2 regions of the Cupriavidus nantongensis genome follow, and region 2 is predicted to be linked to the other one. Evidence: predicted binding sites of a transcription regulator. Region 2 holds the regulator's gene; the other holds the start of a gene.

Region 1 (10,656 bases), on a different contig from region 2:
TATAGCACTTGAAGGCCGGGCATTTCGCCCAGGTCAACTACCGGAGAAAGTCCGATGAACACCCAAGAGCAACCCGTTACCGCTTCCCTGGTCGCCGAGGCCCAGCGCCTCGACTTCCTGCCCGCCTACTTCGGCCCGCGTCTGATGATGCGCGGCGAGGCCCTGGTGTATGCCTGGCTTCGCCGGCTCTGCGAACGCTACAGCGGCGCGTATTGGCACTACTACACCTTGTCGGACGGCGGTTTTTACATGGCCCCCGACCTGGCCGACCGCCTGGAGATCGAGGTGGACGGCAACGGCTTCCGAGGCGAGTTGTCGGCCGACGCCGCCGGCATTGTCGCAACCCTGTTCGCGCTGGGCCAGCTCGCGGCCGAGGCCGCCGACACGGACGCCGGCGATGCCCTGATCGACCGCTATCACTTCCTGCGCGGCTTCGCAGCCAGCCACGCCGAGGCGGCCGCGATCTACCGGGCTATTGACTGATGAGGGGCGGCCCCGGCTTCGGCCGGGGCTTCCAGGAGGCGACCATGACCAGGAACAACGCTCCCCAGGCACCGACGAACAGCTACGCGACGGACGGCAAGTGCCACAACGCCGAGCCGGGCACCTACGGCCACGAATGCGGCAAGCCGGCCGCATGGATCGGCACGAACCACAAGGGGTTCAGCTCGGGATTCTGCGACGACTGCAAGCGCCACGGCTACGAAGCCCGCGACGTGATCGCGTGGCGGCGTGCTGACACTTGAGGGGCCGGCCGATGGCGAAGAAACGCAAGACGCCGGCCCAGCCGGGCCAGGACTGGAACGCGCCGGCGGCCGAGCTGCTGGCCGAGCTGCCCACCGAACGCGACGAGCTGCTGGCCGCCGCCGTGGCGGCCGTGGTGGAGATCGACGCGGCGATCATGCGCGGCGACGGTGCGGCCGCCGAGGCGGCCAGCGACCGATACGAGGCCGTCATCTGGAAGATGAACGGCGGAACGCACGTGGGCAGCATGGCCGACCACGACGCGCCCGGCCAGGTCATCGAGCGCCATTGCGCGGCGGTGCCTGGCGACGTGCCCTTGTGGGGCCAGCGCGGCCAGTTCCTGGTCGCGGATGGCGACATGCGCGCCCTGGTGGAGTACGAGGCCGGCTACGGCGGGCCGCTGGGTGCCCACTTCCAGTTCCACGTCATCGACCTGGACAGGCCGTTTATCTCCGAAACGGGCTACCGCTCGCACTTCGACACGGCGCAGGGCTGCATGACGGTGGACGAGGTTGCGCGCGGCATCCTGGCTGCGCAGCGAGCCGAGAAGAAGCGCCCGGTGATGGTCGAGGCCAGCTACCGCGACCGCCTGGCCGATGCTCCCCTGCCCGCTTGGCTGGCCGGCCTGGAGCCGCCGGCGCGGCGCGAACCGGCGACCGTCCTGGTGCCGCCGGGGTTCGTCCTGGTCGATGTGGTGCTGCCCTCGCATCGGGCCTTCATCGCCAGGCGCTGGGCGGCCGAGGCCGCGACCAGGATCAAGGCGGCCAGGGCCGCCGGGTTGGACGCCAAGGGAAAAATCACCGGCGCAGGCCCGGAGCGAGATCCCGCATCGCCAGAAACGACGATGACCTGCAGCATCGTCAAAGCCGACGATGCCGAGCCGGTCGAGGGCGGGCCTGTATCGCCGGAAACGACGATGCCGGGAGCGAGCGCGGCAACCTGCAGCATCGCCAGGAATGGCGATGGAGGCCCGGCCGACCGGGTGGAGTTCAAGCCCGGCCAGCGGTGCGAGATCGTGAGCGTCCATCACCCGGTTTTCGACCGCTACATCGGCAAGCGCATCATCATCGTGAAGGTGCATCCCGACACCCGCCAGGTGTGGGCGCACGACGACAGGCCGGTAACGTACAAGACCAATCGCGCAGGCCGGCGCGTGGTCGATTCAGACCCGAGCTGCATCCAGTCGATCTACGGCTTCGACCAGTTGCGGCTTATCACTTGACCAGGAGAACGAACGAATGACGAACGACGCCAATATCCGGCTGGAGTGCTTGAAGCCGGCCGAACGCTGGGCACAACCGACCGGCGAGGAAGTCCGCGAGGTGCTGCGCCTGGCCGGGTTCAGCGGCAGCAAGGCCGCGAAGGCGCTGGGGCTGGGCGCGAAGGGCGACCGCACGATCCGCCGCTGGATCGGCGAGGACACCCCGATTCCCTATGCGGCATGGGCGATCCTGTGCGACCTGGCCGGGCTGGGCGTGATCTGGAAAGAGGATTGACGCCAAGGGAAAGGTTTTAGCGGCTAAAGTTTAGCCTTCGGATTCCGGTAAAGCGAAAAAAGTTTAGCTAAAGTGCTTGACAGGCTAGGGCATTTTGCCCTAATATAGCACTTGAAGGCCGGGCACATCGCCCAGGTCAACTACCGGAGAAAGTCCGATGAGCGACAACAAGATCATGCCCTGGATTGACGAGCTGGAGGGCGCGGCAGCGACCGACTTCCCGGCCCGCCGTGACGAGATCGCGGCCATGATGGCCGAGGCGGCCGAGCTGGTGCGCAAAGCCGAGGAACTGCGCGGCAAGGCGTACTTCGCCGGATGCTCCCTGGAGGGGCAGGCCAAGGGCCATTGGTCGATGGAAGCCGTCGAGCAGGCCAAGCGCCGGGCCGGCTGGTAAGAGCACATGGCCCGGTCGGCAACGGCCGGGCCTATCGAGGACGCCAAGAAGGGAGTATTGCGTGAGCCGAGGCAAGATCAAGGGCGGCCCCAGGTGGAGGAACGCCCCGGAGTGATCCGGGGCGCTTGGCCTGGTGCTGGCACACCGTAACCATGCTTCCGAGTGGGAGCACCCAGCATTCAACACGTAAGCGCGTGGAGGGTCAAGCTATGTCCAACATCATCAAGTTCCCCAAGGAGATCGAGCAGCCCGCCGCGCCCGCGCCGGTGGAGCCTGCCGCCGCGCCTGCTGCCCCCAACAAGGCCCCCGGTGCTGGCCTGCTGGCCGGCCTGGTCAAGTTCGTATGGGTGGCGACCGTGTTGGTCTGGCCGATCCTCAAGTGGGTGCTGTCGATTGCCACCTTCTTTCAGTTCGTGCGGATGCTCTACCACTGGAACACGCCTGGCGTGTATGCCGGCTGGTCGTTCCTGGTGTACTTCGCGGTGCTGACCGCGATCACCTACTTCGTTTCGATCTACAAGCCGAAGGGGCTTTGACATGAAAAAACAGACCCTGCCCTACCCGCCGGGATTCGTGGAGCCAACCACGGGCCGCGTGGCCGTCCTGGTGCGCGAGTACGCGGCCAGCGATTTGAACGGCGATGCGCCGGCCTATTGGTACAGCGCGCAATCCGAGGAATGGGGCCTTGACCCCTGGCGGCTCGTTGAAGGCGTCGATCCGCATGTGCATGGCGGTTCGTTCGACGTGTGCTTTGCGAGCGGCGGCACGCGCACCGTGGGGCCGTTGATGACGTTCTTCGTGAGCGCCGACCACGCGCAGCAGCTCGCAGTTTCGCGCGCCGCGTCGCAGATGGGGCGCTACGGAATGCGGGTGGTCGAGGTTCAGCAAGGCCCCGACGACCTCAAGCGCCTAGCCGCGCTGTATTCGGATGACGCCAAGAAGGGGTGATTTTTAGCCGCTAAAAGGCTTGACGCGCCCGGCGAGTTTAGCTAAACTTCTGCACATGGTCGGCGGCTGGCACCGCCTTTTGTTCAACAACCGGGTGTGGAGTTTATATGGGTGTTCTCCATGAAGAAACGGCTAACCGAAGCCCAATTCCAGGCGGCGATCAAGGGCCTGGAGATCGGGCAACAGACCATCGACATAGCGCGCGGCGTGCTGGTCGATGGAAGGCCCCAGGCCGAGTTTGTGGCCTCGCTGGGGCTGACCAAGGGGGCGGTATCGCAAGCGGTCAGTCGCGTGTGGGCAGCGGCGGGGGAAGTGCTCCCGCAGGGCTTCGCGCGGGTGACGGCGGTACTGCCGGAGCATCAAGCGTTCATCGTCAAGCGTTGGGAAGCCGACGCCAAGGGAAAGAGGAAACAGGAACCCAACTCATGAAAACACTGGTCACGGCAATTCAGAAAGGCGGACAGGGCAAGACCTTCGCAACCTGCCACCTGGCGTTCGACTTCCAGGAGCGCGGCCTTCGGGTTGCAGTGGTCGACCTGGACACCCAGGGCAATGCAAGCTGGACGCTGGCCGGCCACGACTCGGGCTATCCCGCCAGTCGCATGTTCACCGCCGGCGGCGACGAGCTGCGCGCCTGGTTCGCTGGCCGGGAGGATGACGGCCTGGCGCTGATCGCGGCCGATGCCAGCCTGGCCAACCTGGACAAGATGGACTTGGCCCAGGCCGCCGGCGCGCTGCGGGCCAGCATCGCGGCGCTAGGCGAGTTCTTCGACGTGTGCCTGATCGACACCGCCCCTTCCCTTGGCGTTGCCATGACGGCGGCCGTGCTGGCCGCCGACTACATGCTTTCGCCGGTCGAAATGGAGGCGTACAGCTTGCAAGGCATGAAGAAGATGGTTGCCGTCATCGGCAACCTGCGCAAGCAAAACCCGAAGCTGCGCTTTCTCGGCATGGTGCCGAACAAGGTGGACGCGCGGAAGCCGCGCCACGTCAGCAACCTGGCGACCTTGCAGCAGGCATATCCGCAACTGATCTTGCCGTTCAGTGTCGGCGCGCGAGACAGTATCGCGGAGGCGCTGGGCGAGCAGATGCCAGTGTGGAAGATCAAGAAAACCGCTGCGCGCAAGGCCACCCAGGAAGTGCGCGCCCTGGCGGATTACGTGTTCACGAAGATGGAGATCGCGCAATGACCAGCGCCGTAAAGACCAACGCCAAGAAGAAGGCCCCGCAAGCGGCCGCAGAGAAGCCCAAGGGCGGCGGGCTGGGCCTGGATGGCCTCGGCGACCTGTCGAGCTTGCTGGACGAGCCACAGGCCGCGAATGCGGCCCCTGGCGGCCCGCAGGAGCTGCCGCTTGACCTCATCGACGAAGACCCGCACCAGCCGCGCACGGCGGACAACCCCGGCTTCTCGCCGGAGTCCATCGCCGAGATCGGCGAGACGATCAAGCTGCGCGGCGTGAAGTCGCCCATCAGCGTGCGCGAGAACCCGGACGCGCCGGGCCGCTACCTCATCAACCACGGTGCGCGGCGCTACCGTGGCTCGAAATGGGCCGACAAGACCACCATCCCGGCTTTCATCGACAACGACTACAACGAGGCCGACCAGGTAATCGAGAACCTGCAACGCAACGAACTGACGGCCCGCGAGATCGCGGACTTCATCGGCCGCGAGCTGGCGAAGGGCAAGAAGAAGTCGGAGATCGCCAAGGAGATCGGCAAGTCGCCGGCGTTCGTCACACAGCACGTCACGCTGCTGGACTTGCCCGAACCGATTGCCGAGGCGTTCAACACTGGCCGCGCCAAGGATGTGACCGTCATCAACGAGTTGGTGACGGCGTTCAAGAAGAACCCCGAGGAAGTGGGTGCGTGGCTGGCCGACGACAGCCAGGAGCTGACGCGCGGATCGGTCAAGCTGCTGCGCGAGTACCTGGAGGACAAGCGCCACCAGGAAGGCGACCGCGACCCCAACACCGTCGATGCGTTCAGCGGCAAGACGGATGGCGAGGCCGAGGGCGACGGGCAAGGCCCGGAGGATGACGCCAAGAAGAAGGAGCCGAAGGAACCCGACCCGGACAAGCTCAAGAAAGCGATCATCCAGGTCACGCACGACGACCGCCCGGCCCGCCTGATCCTCAACCGCCGGCCGCCGGCCGAGGGCTGGGCCTGGCTCAAGTACGAGGATGACGGCCAGGAGTTCGAGGCCGACCTTGGCAAAGTGCAGCTTGTCGCGCTGCTGGAGGGCTAGACCCCCCCTGCACCAGACCCCGCCGCCCCCGCACCCCTGCGCCCCGCCATCGAGCGGGGCTTTTTTTTGCCTGCGCGCCCAGCGCCGGGCTGGCCCGTTTTAGCCGCTAAAAAAGTTCAGCTAAACACTTGCGCTATGTTGTATGTTGTAGTATGCTACACGCTACAACATACAACACCGGCCGAAAGGAGGCCCGATCATGGCAATCACGAAAGAGCAGATATTTGCGGTCGCCGACGAGCTGGACGCCGCCGGCCAGAACCCGACCCTGGCGAGCGTGCGCAAGCAGCTCGGCGGCGGGAGCTTCACGACCATTTCCGAGGCGATGAACGAATGGCGGGCACGCAAGGCCAGCCAGGCGGCCCCGATCCGCGAGCCGGCACCGGCGGCGATCACCGAGAAGCTGGCCGAGCTGGGCGGCGACTTGTGGGCCGTGGCCTTGGAAATGGCGAACAACCGGCTGGCCGCCGAGCGCGAGGCGCTGGAGGCCGTCCGGCAGGAAATGGAGGCAGCGCGCCAGGAGGCCGCAGAGCTGGCCGACCAGCTCACCGGCGAGCTGGACGAGGCCAAGGGCCGTATCGAGGCCCTGGAGGCCGCAGAGACCGACGCCAAGGGGGAAGCTGGGGCGCTACGCGAGAAGCTGGCAGCGGCCAGCGAGCGGGCGGCCACGGCCGAGGCCAGAGCCGGCGAGCTGCGCACGGAACTGGATCACGCCCACCAGGAGGCCCGCCAAGCCCGAGCGGAGCGCGACAAAGCCCAGGAGAAGGCCGCCGCGAGCGCCGACCAGGCGGAGGCCCTGCGGGCCGACCTGGCGGCCGCGAACAGCCGGGCAACGGAGATCGAGCGCCGGGCCGGCGAGCTGCGCGCCGACCTGGAGCGAGCCAACCAGGCCACCGACCAGGCGCGGGCGGCGCTGGCCGAGCAGCAGAAGGCCACCGAGGCGGCGGCCGGGCAGCTTGACCAGGTGCGGGGCGAGCTGGCAAAGGTGCAGGCCAAGGCCGAAGCCGAGCGCGAGGCGCACCAGGAGCAGCGCAAGGCAGCAGCGGCCGAAGCGCACCGCCAGGCCGAACGCTTGACGGCCACCCAGGCCGAGCGCGATGCCGCGCGCAAGGAGGCCAGCCAGGCCCGCGAGGACGCCGCGACCCTGCGCGGCCGGCTCGAAGCCCTGGAAACCGTCATGGCCCAGGAGAAGGGCAAGACGGGCGGCGCGAAAAAGACCTGATATTTCGGTCGGTTTTCAATAAAATCGAGGGTGTAACCTGGAACTACACATCCGGCCACGAGAGGAAAGCCGGCCTCGCGCATGCCGAGGTCGGCTTTTTTCTTGCTGGACTGGCAAGGAGGCCCATCTATTCCACATTTTGAAATGACCACACCGACGATAAGGAGCGCCCGATGAAACAGCGCCTCTTGGTCATGAACGGCCAACGCATCGTTCAGACCGAGCAAGAAGGGGCATGGGCCAACCAGAAGGTTGACAAGGCTGGCGCATTGAAGCCCGGCATCTACAACCTGTACATGGCCCAGCAGGCCGACAAGAAGCAGACCCATGACGGCGTGATCGTTCACGCCGACAACAACCAGGTGTACCAGCAGGTAGGCAAGAACTTTGTCATGCACGCCCGGTCAGATTTCGATAAAGTACCTGAAATCGGGAGCGCAAAGAGCATCAGCTACAGCGCGCAAGGCAAAGCAACCGTTGCCGCCGAGGCCCCGAAACTCACGCGAGGCCGGTCCCGATAGCTTTTAGCGGCTAAAAGGAGGGCCACGCCTTGAGACGACTCACACCCACCGCCGGCCGGGCAGACGCCCGCCGCATCCAGCCGGCATCCGCCGGCTTCGCAACAAGCACGACCAGCAGAACCGACGCCGCCGGCGACGGCCTGCTGGCCGCTGCCGAAGCCACAGAGGCCGAGCAGCAAGCGGCCCTGGAGGCCGCCCCGCTCGACCAGACCTACCAGGAAGCCCTTGCCCTGTACGTTCAGGCCAAGCACGACCAGGTGGAGCGCATCGAGGATCGGCTTGAAAACCTGATCGACCGTCAGCAGGCGCGCTTGCAGCAGACCCAGGCCAACCAGCCGGGCCTACTGTCCCGGCCTGGCGCGAAACGCGCTTGGCAGAACCAGCAGATGCAGCAGCAGGCGCGCTTGCAGTCCCTGCACGTGCGCCTGGAAGCCGTCCGCGAGATCAAGGAAGGCATGGGCCTGCACTCACCGAAGGTCGAAGAGCTGGCGACCCGCAAGATGCGCGCCGAGAAACCCGAGCTGGCGGCCGATTGGGATGCCATGCGCGAGGCGGCACGCCGGCACCAGGCGCTGCAACGCCGCGAAGAGCAGGAGCGAAAGCAGGCGCAGGCCCTGGAGCGACCAGGCCGGTCGCAGAGCTTGGGCCTCACGCGGCCCGTCTAAAACGAAAGCCCGGCACTGCCGGGCTTTTTCCTCGAGCCTCGCCGTTTCCGGCGATGCAGGCCCGCCGCTGGCGGCATCCTGCAGCACCGTCATTCCCGACGATGCAAGGGGCTGGCCAGCCTCGCCAGTTCCGGCGATGCCGCCGGCGCGGTCGACCATCGCCATTTCTGACGATGAGATCCCGCATCGCCATCTACAGCGATGCCCACAACGCGAGGGCGGCCGCGAAAACCGCCATGCCGGCCGCCACGATGTTCATGTACGACACGCGCCGCGCTTCGCGGATCGGCGCGGCGAGCTGCGCGGCGGCCGCTTCCAGCTCGCGCCGCACCGCCTCGGCGGCGGCCTTGCCGCCGTCCTGCATCCCCTTCGCCATCGCCTCTTTGGAGGCCGCCAGGGCCGCGTTGAGCGTCCTTTCGGCCTTCCCCTTGGCGTCATCCCCCCAACGGTGTGCGATGGCTTCCAGCTCTTCCTTGAAGCGATCCAGGATTTCTTGCTGCGCGGCCTGGCTGTCCTGCATCAGTCGGGTGTTGATCGTCTGGAGGATCAAGATCGGATCGTCGCGGCCAACGGCGATGCCGTGCTTGACCGCGATTTCCCGTATCAGCTCTTCGATCTTGTCATCGCTCGCCATCAGAGCACCGCCGCGTTGTCGAGCTGCTGGAAGAGTTGCGACTTCACGATCTTGAGCCGCTGCCGCGTCATGATCGTGAGCGCCGAGTCGGCCAGGGCCTCATCGAACGTCCGGCGCTCCTGGAGCATTTCCGAGAAGTCGCGGCCGTAGGTTTCTTCCTTGAGCGCCGGAATCTGGATGATGGCCGACACCCGCGCCTTGTTGTCGGTGTACGCCTTCATCTTCTCGAAGCCCTTGCCTTCGTGCTCGATTGGCCCCCAATACGGGTTCAGCCACACCACGAACACGCATTCGGCCGGGAATTGCCGGGCCAGCGTGCTAAAGCCGTTCAGGGTGTCCAGGAAGGCTTGCCCGCCGGTGACGACCGTATGCACCACCAGTTCGTGCCCCATGTCCTGGAGCAGCGCCGGAACCTGGTTGCCGATCAAGTAGCTGGACAGCGGCACGAACGAGCTGGCCCCGTTGTCGATGATGACGTCGCCCTTGGTCGAGGCGATTTGCTCCACCAGGGCATCGAAGTTCCGGGTGTTGATCTCGTCGCCGTCCATGATGTTCAGGCGCTGCACGTTCAGGGCCTTGTAACCCTCAAACGTGCTGTTGACCGGATCGGTGTCGATGCAAAGCGGCGTCTGCCCCTTGCTCGCTTTGTACTGCGCAATGGTGGCCGCGATCATCGACTTGCCGACGCCGCCCTTGCCCTGCAAGACCATGTGAATTTTCGCCATTACAGTAAATCCTCTTTATTCGGTTTCGGGTTGTAGTTGAAGCCGGCGATCCCTGCCGACTCGGGTTTCTTCGGCTCGGGTGCCTTCGGCTTCCTCGCCTTCGACCCCCCTTCCTGTTGCGCCGGCTTCTCCCCTTTGGCCTGGTTGGCCGCCGGGGGAGGCACCGGCGCGGGTGCTGCTGGTGCGGCCTTGATGTACCGCTGGACGTGCTTGCGGAACGTCTCGTAGCTGCACTTGACCCGGCCGATCTCGCGCATGTCCTCGTAGATCGTCGTCACTGCATAGCCAGCATCCATCGCGGCTTTCACGTCCACGCGCACGGCCAGGAATGCAACGGCCGTCGCGTCCTGTCGGCGCTTCTTGGCGGCCCGTTTCTCGATCCGCGCGGCCAGCTCTTGGGGGTAGCTGCTTTCTGCCATCGCCTCGCTTCCGTGGTTTGTAAATAGCCGTCATTTTCATGTATCGACCCGTGGAAAGTCTATGTAAAGCGCGTGGATAGCAGCTTGACACCGCTGCATCTAGCGCGCTTTCCGGGCATTGTACGCCTTCATTCGATATATCCGCCATCTTTTCGCGCTAAATGCAGACAGATGCGAAGGTTTCGGTATAGACTTTCCTTGGTGTTATCAACGCCGTAAGGCGGGCAGGATGTGCGAAGTTAGCTAACCGGCGGGCCGGTTATCTATCTTCGCTGTCCCTTATTCGCGCCTGCGGCACTCAACGGGCATCCTGCTCTGCGAGGCTGCCGGCTACCGCCGGCCAAGAAGCGAGAGACGAACGACATGGGCTACATCAATCCGCTGCTGGAGCTTCCAGCAGGCCGCGAACTCCAGGCGCTTCCGGTTGCCGACCGGCAGCGCCTTGCCCGCGTGCTGCGCGAGCTGCGCACGCAGGCCAACGACGAGGCGGAAAAGGCATGGGCACGCCGCAAGGGGCCGATGGCCGCCTACTGGCGAGCCGTGGCGACCTACGCGCGACACACGGCGCACGCGCTCAAGGGGTAGCGACATGGAAGCCGACGAACAGCCGACCGCGAAGCGGCGGCAGCACCTACGGGTGCCG
Region 2 (10,656 bases):
GGCGACGAAGACAACCTGTTCGCGCAGGGCGGCGTGCTGGCGCTGGTGGGCCCCACCGGCGTGGGAAAGACGACTACCACGGCCAAGCTGGCCGCGCGCTACGTGCTGCGCCACGGCGCCGACAAGCTGGCGCTGCTGACCACCGACAGCTTCCGTATCGGCGCGCATGAGCAGCTGCGCATCTACGGCGACATCCTGGGCGTGCCGGTGCATGCGGTGAAGGACGCCGCCGACCTGCGCTTTGCGCTCGCAGCGATGAAGGACAAGCACCTGGTCATCATCGACACCGTCGGCATGAGCCAGCGCGACCGCAGCCTGTCGGAGCAGATCGCCATGCTGGCCGGCGTGCCCGCGCCGGTGCAGCGCGTGCTGCTGCTCAACGGCGCCAGCCACGGCGATACCCTCAATGAAGTGGTGCATGCCTACCGCCATGACGCCGCGCCCGATGGCGGCGGCATCGATGGCTGCATCATCAGCAAGCTGGATGAAGCCACGCACCTGGGATCGGTACTGGACGTGGTGATCCGCCACCGGCTGCCGGTGTTCTATGCGTCCACCGGGCAGCGCGTGCCGGAGCACCTGGAACTGGCCAACAGCACCGCGCTGGTCGAGCGCGCCTTCCTGACGCCGCGTCGCGGCTCGGTGTTTGCCGATGCCGATGCGGCGCGCCGTGCCGCCGCTGCTGCGGGGGAAGAGACCACCGCGCGCGGTGGCGCCACCGACGTGCTGCGCTCGCTGACCGATAGCGCCGACGCGCTCGGCCAGTGCGTGGCCGAACTCAATGGCGCGGGCCTGGGCTTCGACCTGGCACGCTCGCTGTGGCAGCAGCGCGGCGCCGGCGCGCCAGCACTGCGCGCGATGTCGCAGCAGGTGCGCGAAGCCGTGTGCCGTGACGTGACGCGCCAGTGCGAACAGTACGTACTGGCCGTCGCCGCCACGCTGCAGGTGGCCGTGCCGGGGCGCCGCTCGCCCCAGCCGATCCAGCACACGCTGTGGCTGGCCGATCGCAACGGCATGCCGCTGGCTGCCGCCGTCACGCCGACCGGCCGTGCCGGCCAGCCGTTGGGCGAAGCCGAGGCCGATGCCGCCAACCTGCGCGCCGCGATGAGCGCCGCGCGCAAGGTCGTCAACCTGGTCGACGCGCTGCCGTCCGCCGCCACGCTGGCGCGCTGGCAGCAGGCCGGCGAGCGCTGGGTGGCCAGCGCGCGCAAGACCGCGCGCGTGGTCAGCGCCGGCTCCGCGTGGAAGCTGGATGCGCTGGCGGATACGCTGACCTTCCATGCCGTCGGCGAAGACACCGTGCGCGAGCGCGATGCCGTGCGCTGGCTGGCAACCGCCGATGTGCGCGTGCCGGACAGCCCGGTGCGCGGCAAGGGCACGCCCGAAGGCGGCATCGACGCCTGCCTGGTGGTGGCCCGCCTGGCCGACCGCGCCACCGGCGAGCTGCTCGATACGCGCTACCTGCTGTGCGATCCGGCGCTGGCACAGGATGCCGCGCAGGTGGCACGCTGGGCCTTGTGGACCGACGCGGCCGAATCCGGCCTGCGCACGCTGCGCCATGCCATCGACCATTTCGCGCAGGACGCATGCGATGCGCACGATGCATCCGCCGTGGCTGCGCTGCAGCTGGGCTTGTCGGTGCTGCGCCTGGAACATGCGCCGACCGCGGCCGCGCCGGCATTCCTCGCGCGCCTGGCCGGCCGTACGGTGCGCCCGGGCGCGCTGGTGCCGGGCACCGTGCTCAATGAAGGCATGGGCCGCATGCTGGCGCTGCTGGACGTGCTGGAAAACTATCCGGGCCGCGGCACCGCCGCGCCCGCTGCCCCCGCGGAGGCCCTGCAGTGAGCACCCTCGCCATGGACCAGGCCGCGAGCCTGCGCCGGATGCTGGCGCCGCGCACCACGCGCCGCATCGCCGTGGTCGCCAGCGAACGCGGCGCCGGCGCCACCACCGTGGCGCTGGGTTTGTCGCATGCGCTGGCGATGCAGGGCGAGCGCGTGCTGCTGGTCGACGAAGACACCAGCGCCCGTGCCACGCGCTGGTCCGGCGCCAGGCCGGCGGGCACGCTGGCTGACGTTCACGCGGGGCGGCTGTCGCTGGAGGCCGCGGCGGGCGTGAGTCCGCAAGGCGTGCTGTCGGTGCTGCCGGCGGGCCGGCCGGTGCCGGGCGCTGCCTTGCCGGCGGCGGCGAACGATTTCCGTAGCGTGCTGGTCGATGCCGCGCTCGATGCCGACGGCGCGTCGTCGCCGCTCGCGGGCGATGCGCACAACGTGCTGGTGGTGATGCGCCCGGAGCTGGCGTCGATCACCGCCGCCTACGCCTGCATCAAGCGGCTGCACCACCTGTATGCGTGGCGCCAGTTCCACCTGATCGTCAACCTCGCGGCGAGCGAGGCCACGGTGCAGGCCATCCTGCGCAACCTGGCACGCACCGCCAGCCAGTACCTCGGCGTCGAGGTGCTGTGCGCGGGCTGGCTGCCGGCCGACCCGCTGGTGGCGCGCGCCGCGCAGCTGGGCCGCTGCGTGGTCGAGGCCTTCCCGGCGGCGCCGGCCACCGCGGCCCTGCGCCGCAGCGCCGGCGGCATCGGCGCGTGGCCGCTGCGCACAGATGCCGCGATGCCTGCCGCCGCCCCCGCGATGGCCTGAGCCTGCCAGCCATGCCACCTGAAACCACCACACCCTGAGCCAGCCGGCACGCCAAGGCGCGCCGGTCCAGCCATCCAGCAGTCACGAGAATTGCACCATGTACACGATCCAGGGAAAGCTCGAACAGGCCGATGTGGTCAAGGCGCACGCGCAGCTGGTGCGCCGCATCGCGCTGCAGCTCGCCGCCCGGCTGCCCGCCAGCGTGCAGATCGACGACCTGATCCAGGCCGGCATGATCGGCCTGCTCGACGCCGCCAAGCGCTATGAAGACACCCACGGCGCGCGCTTCGAGACCTACGCCAGCCAGCGCATCCGCGGCGCCATGCTCGACGAGGTGCGCGCCAACGACTGGCAATCGCGCAGCCTGCGCCAGTTCACCCGCCGCATCGAACGCACCCAGCGCAACCTGGAACAGAAGCTCGGCCGCACGCCGATCGACTCCGAAGTGGCCGAGGCCATGGAGATGCCGCTGGACGAATACCAGCTGCTGCTCAACGAGGTCTATGGCTGCCAGCTGCTGCACTATGAAGACTTCGAGCGCTCCGGCGAGGAAGACTTTCTGGACCGCCACCTCGGCGGCAGCGATGACGGCAACCCGCTGACCGTGCTGATGGAAAGCGGCATGCGCGAAGCACTGGTCCGCGCCATCGAGCGCCTGCCCGAGCGCGAGAAGCTGGTGCTGTCGCTGTGCTACGACCAGGAACTGAATCTGCGCGAAATCGGCGCAGTGCTCGACGTGACCGAGTCGCGCGTATGCCAGATCCGCGGCCAGGCCATCAACCGGCTGCGCAGCCAGTTGCGTGGTCTGCTGTGATGCCAGCCAAGGCGCGCGCCGTGCGTGGCGCTTGCGGGCTGCTGGCAGCGGTATCGGCATGCGCATGGGCCGCCTTCGATGCGGGCACACGACACGCATGGACCGGCTCGGTCAACGGCCCGGCCCTGCACGGCCGCGGCCAGCGTGCGGTGTCGCCGCCGATTATGCCCACCGGGGTGTTGCCGCAATCGGAAGGGGTCATTACGTCGGTGCGCTGGCGCTACAGCTTCGCCAAGACGCCGCCGGCGGAACTGCAGGCCTACCTGTGCAACGCGCAACGCTGCGTGCTGCTGCCACAGGCGGAGGGCAAGACCGACGCGTTCTTTGGGGACGATGCCACCAAGGGGTTTGTGTTTGCGTTCCGGGTGCCGGGGCAGGGGAGTCTGGTGCCGGTGTTGCAGGGGCGGAGTAATGAGGTGGTGGTGGGGTTTCGGTAGGGATGAATGTTCCGCTTTTTCGTCAGTTATCAACAAGTGACGAAAAAATGGAACATCAGGCGATCGACTAGCTAGCTGTCAGACTCACGCCCCCCTGTGCTGCCACGCCTGATTGTCGCAAGCGGGAGAGGGGAGAAACCCGCAGCGGAATCAACTACCTCGGCTTTCCAATTCCCGCTTGTGTACTCCCTCTCCCGCTTGCGGGAGAGGGTTGGGGAGAGGGCCGGAATATCAACGAAGTGAAGGCCGTCGCCATTGCCAGCGCCGGCCCTCACCCCCGGCCCCTCTCCAGCAAGCGGGCGAGGGGAGAAAACCCGCAGCGTCATCATTGCCTCGGGCTTTCCAGTTCCCGCTTGTGTACTCCCTCTCCCGCTTGCTGTATAGACCGGGGACATAGGTAACAGGTGTGCCAGGACATGGGTAACACTTTTCCCGCTTAGTCAGCGGGAGGATAACGTTGCCCTGGAGCCAAACCACCGTGAAGCAGCAAAGAGAAGAGTTCGTCCGCCTGGCACGCCAGGCGGACGCCAACATTGCGGAGCTTTGCCGCCGCTTCTGCATCAGTCGCAAGACCGGTTACAAGTGGTTGAATCGAGAGGATCTGGACGACCGAACTCGGCGTCCACATAGCTCTCCCGGTCGAACTCCAGCTGCCGTCGAAGAGCGCGTGCTAGCGATTCGAGCCGAACATTCGGCCTGGGGCGCCCGCAAGATCGCACACGTGCTGGAGCGCGACCACCGCCTCCAGATCGCCCCGAGTACAGTCAATTGGGTGCTGCGCCGCCATGGCTTGATCGATCCGGCCGCCAGCGCGGCCGCGACAGCATGGCAGCGCTTCGAGCACGACCGGCCCAATGCACTATGGCAAATTGACTTCAAAGGTCACTTCGCGACCGACACGCAGAGGTGCCACCCGCTCACGGTCTTGGACGATCACTCCCGGTTCAATGTGCTGCTCAGGGCCTTGGGCAACGAACAGTTTGAATCCGTACAAGAAGCGTTAGCGAAGGCTTTTGCGCGCTATGGGCTGCCCGAGCGGATCAATGCAGACAACGGCCCGCCCTGGGGTTCTCCAGTGCCTCGTGCGTTAACCACGCTGGGCGCCTGGCTGATTCGCCTGGGCGTGCGGCTCAGTCATAGCCGACCTGGCCATCCTCAGACCAACGGCAAGGACGAGCGCTTCCATCGAACCATGCAGGCAGAGCTGCTGGCCAACCAGCGCTTCCGGGATCTGGATGATGCGCAGCATCACTTCAGCCATTGGCGCCACGTGTACAACTTCAAGCGCCCACACCACGCGCTGGATATGGAGACACCCGCAAGCCGCTATGCGCCTAGTCCACGGGCGATGCCGCGCGAACTCCCGCCTATCGAGTACGACAGCGATGACATCGTGCGAAAGGTAGGCGACGGTGGGCGCATCTGCTTCCGGGGAAAGACGTTCCGGGTCGGACGAGCCTTGATCGGAACGCCCGTAGCATTGCGCCCTCGCGTGGACCTGGACGGCACCTTTGACGTCTACTTCTGCCATCAAAAGGTGGCCACAATAGACCTACAGCAGGTCTATTAAACTGGAGACTGGACTGTTACCCATGTCCCGGCACATGTGTTACCCATGTCCCCGGTCCATACAGCTTGCGGGAGAGGGTTGGGGTGAGGGCGGGAGCATCAACGAAGTGAAGGCCGTCGCCATTGCCAGCGCCGGCCCTCTCCCCCGGCCCCTCTCCCGCAAGCGGGAGAGCAACTGTGTTTAAAGTCAAGGTTTGACGGACGGCATAGCATGCTTAGTCGGGTCCCACACTGCGCCGTCTCTGGCCATCGCATTCAGGATGGTAAGGAGCTTGCGCATGCAGGCAACGATGGCAACTTTCTTGGCCTTGCCGGCCGCCAGCAGGCGCTGGTAGAACGAAGCAATAGCCGGGTTATAGCGCTTGGCCGACAGCGTAGCCATGTACAGCACCGCGCGCACTTCGCCACGTCCGCCCCAGATGCGGCGTGGACCTTGCCGTTTGCCAGAGTCATTGGCCAGCGGAGCAACACCGACGAGCTTGCCGATGGCCCTTCGCCCCAGCTTGCCCAACTCCGGCAGTGCCGCCAACAACGTCATGGTGGTCACCGCGCCGACACCTTTGACCGCTTCAAGCAGCGCACGCTGGTCTTTGAAGTGCTTTTCGATGTGCCAGTCCACATCCTTGTCGATTTGGCCTATCTGTTTGTCCAGCGTGCGAATCACCGCCCGGATGCTGCGTGCTGCCTCTGGCGACGCCTTTTCCAAGCGATTGCCTTCGGCCACACGCATCTCCAGCAACTGCCTGCGGCGCGTCATCAGCGATGTCAGTTGCTCGCGATGCGCTTCCAACCGGGCTGTGACGTACTTTTGGCGGTCCTGATGGCGCGCCAGCACGTTGGCGAAGTCTCGCAAACACCGGGCGTCCACCTGGTCGGTCTTGGCCAACATGCCCATCGACTTGGCAAAGTCGCGGGCCTGGCGCGGATTCACGCGCGCAACTTCAAGACCGGCCTGCTGGAGCGTACAAACCAGCCCACGCTCATAACCACCGGTGGCCTCAATCACCACCAGATCAACTTCGGACGCTTTGAATTTCCCGGCCAGCTCGTTCCATCCCGAGGCGTCATTGCTCAAGCGCAGACACTGATCGTTCCAGGAAGCATCGAGATGCTCTTTGGATACGTCAATTCCAGCGTTGGGCCGTGGTCCTTGGTTCGATTCCCTGCCTTGCGGATGCATACTCGGTATTGGCAACTGTTCGGGTTACACGAATTGGATAGAACGGGCCGGTGCGTTGACCAAGTGCTCTCCCACGAGCTGCGAACTCTGAGGGGTTTCAGGTTTGGCGCACCAACCACGAAAAACAAGCAATCCTACATTGACGACTCTGCCGGTCGCTACTCTTCTTGAATGCCTTCAGAACAACGTTCCGAGAACATACAAGGGGAGAAAACATGAGGCGTGCACCGGCCCGAAGCCTAACCAGCCGCCAAACTAACCCCACCCACCCCCGCCGCCGCTTTCCCATCCTTCCCATACAACCCCGCATCCCCGCCACTATGCTGGCGCAGCGCCTGGATGGCCTCGCGGGTGAATTCGAGATGGGCGTCAACCACCGCCCCGTTGAGCGCATTGGCGTCGCGCGCGGTGCGGGCCGCGAAGATCAGCCCGCGCCAGGCATCGGCCACCGCCGGTTCGACCTGGCGACCCAGCAGTTGCCCTTGCGGGCCGGCGCGCAGCCCCAGCGCGCCCATCTGGGCTTCGCGGGCCTTGAGCTGCCGGGACAGGGCCTGGCCCAGTTCTACCTTGCGCGTCAGCAGTCCGCTCAGGGACTGGAAATCGCCCCGCTTGAGGGCGTCGCGCTCTTCGGCGAGGAGTTGGCCGAAGGCCTTGATGCCTTCGGTTTCGCGCTGCAGGGACTGGATCAGGCTCTGGCTCATGGTTGGCTATTTGGCGTCGGCCTGGCCGAGCTCGCGCAGGGTGGCGAGCAGGCCATCGGCAATCTTGCCCGGGTCGATGCGCATCCGGCCTTCGGCGATGGCCTGGCGGATTTCTTCGACCTTGGCGGTATCGATATCGTCGTCAGTCGGCTGGGCCAGGCGGGCGCTGATGTCGCGCACCTGGGCGGCCAGCGGGCTGACGCTCAGGCCGGCGGACGGCGCGGCATCCGTGGCGTCGGCGGCGGCCGGGGCGGCCAGGGGCCGGGCGGCGTCGCCTGCGGCGGCGTCGGCGGGCCGGGACGAGGTGGAGTGGTTAATCTTCACGGGGCGTTCCTTGCTGGTTTCCTATGGCATTACGGACGCGCCGGCGAATTCTTTAGGGCGCCTGGCCCGGATTCGCCGCGCGGCGGCTGCGGCGGCATTTTCGCACGCCGCCCGCCCCGGAAATCCAGTCATTCCAGCCACGGTTACAGCACTTGCCGCGATGTCATTGCAGCACCACGGTGTCGCCGCTGCGGACCAGGCCATTGACCACCTGGCCGCTGCGCAGGCGCACCTGCACGGTGTTGCCGGTGGCGGCGTCGGCCAGCACCTTGCCTTCGCTGGTGATCTGGAAGGCCTCGCCCTCGACCGCCACGGTGACGGTCTGGCCCTGGCGCACGGCGATGGCCTTGCGCAGCAGGTCGGTGCGCAGCGGCGAGCCGGCGGCGATGCGGTTGGCGGTGACGGCGCCGGCGAGCTGCGCCGGGTCGGTGATCACCGCGCGCGGCAGTGCGCCCAGGTCGCCCTGGCGGACCTCGACATCGGCCTGGCCGACCGGCTCGCCCGCGCCCAGCGCGCGCGCGGCGACGTAATAGTCGGTCAGCACCGACACGCGCGCCTGCATGTAGCGCACCCAGGGCCGCTCGCCGCCGCAGCGCACGCCCACCGAAACGCGCCCCCACGGCGAAGCGCCGGCGGGCAGGAACGGATCGGGCGCGATGCACTCGGGCGCGCGCCCGCCTGACGGCGGTGCCACCTGCACGCTGACCTTGCCCGGCAGGCCGGCGGTCTGCTGCTGCAGGAAACGCTCGACCGCGACCCGCGCGGGGTCTTCGGTGAAGGGGCTGGCGGCGGCGTGGGTGCCGCCACCGTGCGCGGCCGGCGCCTGCATGGCCACCGGCGTGACCTGCGCCAGCGCGGCGCCGGCGGCGCCAAGCAGGCAGGCGCCAAGCGTGGCTTGCGCCAGGCGGCGCGCGTTGCGGCAAAGGGGTTTCATCTGGACTTCCCGGCAAGGACGGCGCGCGGCCCCGTGACTGGCTGCGCGCGCCGTATACATCTGTCATCGGGGCCCATTGTAGGCAGCGCCTCGCGCGCGGGCGGGCCGAAATGCGCGGATTTCCCGTCCTTATTCATCCGATTGGCGTGACAGCTCCCCGCCTAAGATGCCAACCCTGAAGAAGCCACGTGCGCTCTGATTGCGGGAGCGCTGGCCCAGCAGGGGAGATGCCAGATGATTGACAGACTTGATGCGGCGCTACGTTTCCAGCAGGAAGCGCTGAGCCTGCGCAACCAGCGGCAGTCGGTGATTGCCTCGAACATCGCGCACGCAGACACGCCCGGCTACAAGGCGCGCGACTTTGATTTCTCCAGCACGCTGGCGCAGACCGTGGAGCGCGGCCACCGCAACGAGGGCATGTCGCTGTCGACCACCTCGGTGCGCCACCTGCCCGCGCAGGCGCCGGGCCGCGAGGAATTCGACCTGGCCTACCGCATCCCGCTGCAGTCCAGCGTGGATGGCAACACCGTGGAAATGGACACCGAACGCGTGGCCTTCGCCGACAACGCCGTGCACTTCGAGTCCGGCCTGACGGTGATGAATTCCAAGATCAAGACCATGCTGGCCGCGATCCAGCAGTAACCGGGGAGCGAACCCATGCCGGCAATGAACATCTTCGACGTCGCGGGCTCGGCCATGGCCGCGCAGTCGCAGCGCATGAACGTGACCGCGTCCAACCTGGCCAACGCCGACAGCGTGGTCAGCCCGGACGGGCAGGCCTACCGCGCCAAGCAGGTGGTGTTCGGCATGGCGCCCACGCCGGGCCAGACCGATATCGGCGGCGTGCAGGTGCAGGGCGTGAGCGAGGACCCGTCGCCCCCGCGCATGGTGCACAACCCCACGCATCCGATGGCCAATGCGCAGGGCTATGTGGTGATGCCCAACGTCAACCCGGTGGAGGAGATGGTCAACATGATCTCGGCCTCGCGCTCGTACCAGGCCAACGTGGAAGTGCTCAACACCGCCAAGAACATGATGCTCAAGACGCTGACGATCGGCCAGTAAGACGCCCCGGTCCATCACGGCATCGGCTCCATCCGCACCTCGCACACAAGTAACTGACATGACCACCACTCCACCGGTAGGCAGCAATACGCAAGGCATCAACGACGCACTGAAGAGCGGCAGCGCCAGCGCGTCGGAGCTGCAAAACAACTTCCTGACCATGCTCGTCACGCAGATGAACAACCAGGATCCGCTCAACCCGATGGACAACGCGCAGCTGACCTCGCAGCTGGCGCAGATCAGCACCGTCAGCGGCATGCAGACCATGAACGCGACGCTGTCGCAGCTGCTGGGGCAGGTCAGCGCCAGCCGCGCGATGGATTCGGCCGCGCTGATCGGCCGTACCGTGATGGTGCCGGGCAAGCAGGTATCGGTGGAAGGCGGCGTGCCGGGCAAGATCGGCGTGGACCTGCCGTCGACCGCGGACGCGGTCACCGTCGACGTGCTCGACAAGGACGGCAACGTGGTGCGCACCATCGACATGAAGGGCCAGACCGCGGGCGTGCACAACATCGCGTGGGACGGCAAGAACAACGCCGGCGTGGCGGTGGCCGACGGCGACTACACCTTCAAGGTGACCGCCACCGCCAACGGCACCTCGGTGCAGCCGGTGGCGCTGGTGTACGGCAAGGTCGAGAGCATCAGCGGCGACGCCAGCGGCGTGCTGGTGGACCTGGGCGACGGCCAGACCGCCAACGTCGACGACGTGCGCCGCATTCTGTAATACGCAGGTGCCGGCAGCGCGCGGGCGCCGGCCGGCTTCAATGACAGCCTAGTGGGCCAATCAAAAAGGAAGCAATCATGGGTTTCGGTCAAGGGGTAAGCGGCCTGAACGCCGCCGCGTCCAACCTGGACGTGATCGGCAACAACATCGCCAACGCCAACACGGTTGGCTACAAGCAATCGGCCGCGCAGTTCGCCGACGTCTACGCCGGCACCAAGATCGGCCTGGGCGTGCGCGTGAACTCGGTGGTGCAGTCGTTCAAC

Evidence for each region. The regulator FliA, encoded in region 2, starts transcription of late flagellar genes. The targets are predictions, from matches to a motif close to CTAAAGTTTNNNNNNNNNNNGCCGNTA.
Region 1: the regulator FliA is predicted to act here: its motif matches at 2,264-2,290, upstream of kleA (stable inheritance protein KleA).

Annotation. Positions count from the first base shown of each region.
Region 1 covers NZ_CP014846.1:36,553-47,208, forward strand. Annotated here, with positions in the region: gene A2G96_RS32020 (antirestriction protein) at 55-483, shown strand; gene A2G96_RS32025 (hypothetical protein) at 528-746, shown strand; gene A2G96_RS32030 (hypothetical protein) at 758-1,966, shown strand; gene korC (transcriptional repressor KorC) at 1,983-2,240, shown strand; gene kleA (stable inheritance protein KleA) at 2,398-2,634, shown strand; gene kleE (KleE stable inheritance protein) at 2,844-3,170, shown strand; gene A2G96_RS32050 (DUF2761 domain-containing protein) at 3,172-3,582, shown strand; gene A2G96_RS32055 (transcriptional regulator KorA) at 3,703-4,011, shown strand; gene A2G96_RS32060 (ParA family protein) at 4,008-4,772, shown strand; gene A2G96_RS32065 (transcriptional repressor gene korB) at 4,769-5,827, shown strand; gene A2G96_RS32070 (DNA-binding protein) at 6,027-7,049, shown strand; gene kfrB (IncP plasmid survival protein KfrB) at 7,223-7,570, shown strand; gene A2G96_RS32080 (IncP plasmid survival protein KfrC family protein) at 7,600-8,235, shown strand; gene A2G96_RS32085 (conjugal transfer protein TraM) at 8,429-8,869, opposite strand; gene A2G96_RS32090 (nucleotide-binding protein) at 8,869-9,594, opposite strand; gene A2G96_RS32095 (TraK family protein) at 9,594-10,013, opposite strand; gene A2G96_RS32100 (hypothetical protein) at 10,377-10,598, shown strand; gene traJ (conjugal transfer transcriptional regulator TraJ) at 10,603-10,656, shown strand, end outside.
Region 2 covers NZ_CP014845.1:113,544-124,199, forward strand. Annotated here, with positions in the region: gene flhF (flagellar biosynthesis protein FlhF) at 1-1,845, shown strand, start outside; gene A2G96_RS21900 (MinD/ParA family ATP-binding protein) at 1,857-2,645, shown strand; gene A2G96_RS21905 (RNA polymerase sigma factor FliA) at 2,743-3,459, shown strand; gene A2G96_RS21910 (flagellar protein FlhE) at 3,459-3,896, shown strand; gene A2G96_RS21915 (IS481 family transposase) at 4,354-5,466, shown strand; gene A2G96_RS21920 (IS110 family RNA-guided transposase) at 5,653-6,645, opposite strand; gene A2G96_RS21925 (flagellar protein FlgN) at 6,885-7,346, opposite strand; gene flgM (flagellar biosynthesis anti-sigma factor FlgM) at 7,353-7,670, opposite strand; gene flgA (flagellar basal body P-ring formation chaperone FlgA) at 7,834-8,604, opposite strand; gene flgB (flagellar basal body rod protein FlgB) at 8,839-9,246, shown strand; gene flgC (flagellar basal body rod protein FlgC) at 9,262-9,669, shown strand; gene flgD (flagellar hook assembly protein FlgD) at 9,728-10,393, shown strand; gene flgE (flagellar hook protein FlgE) at 10,471-10,656, shown strand, end outside.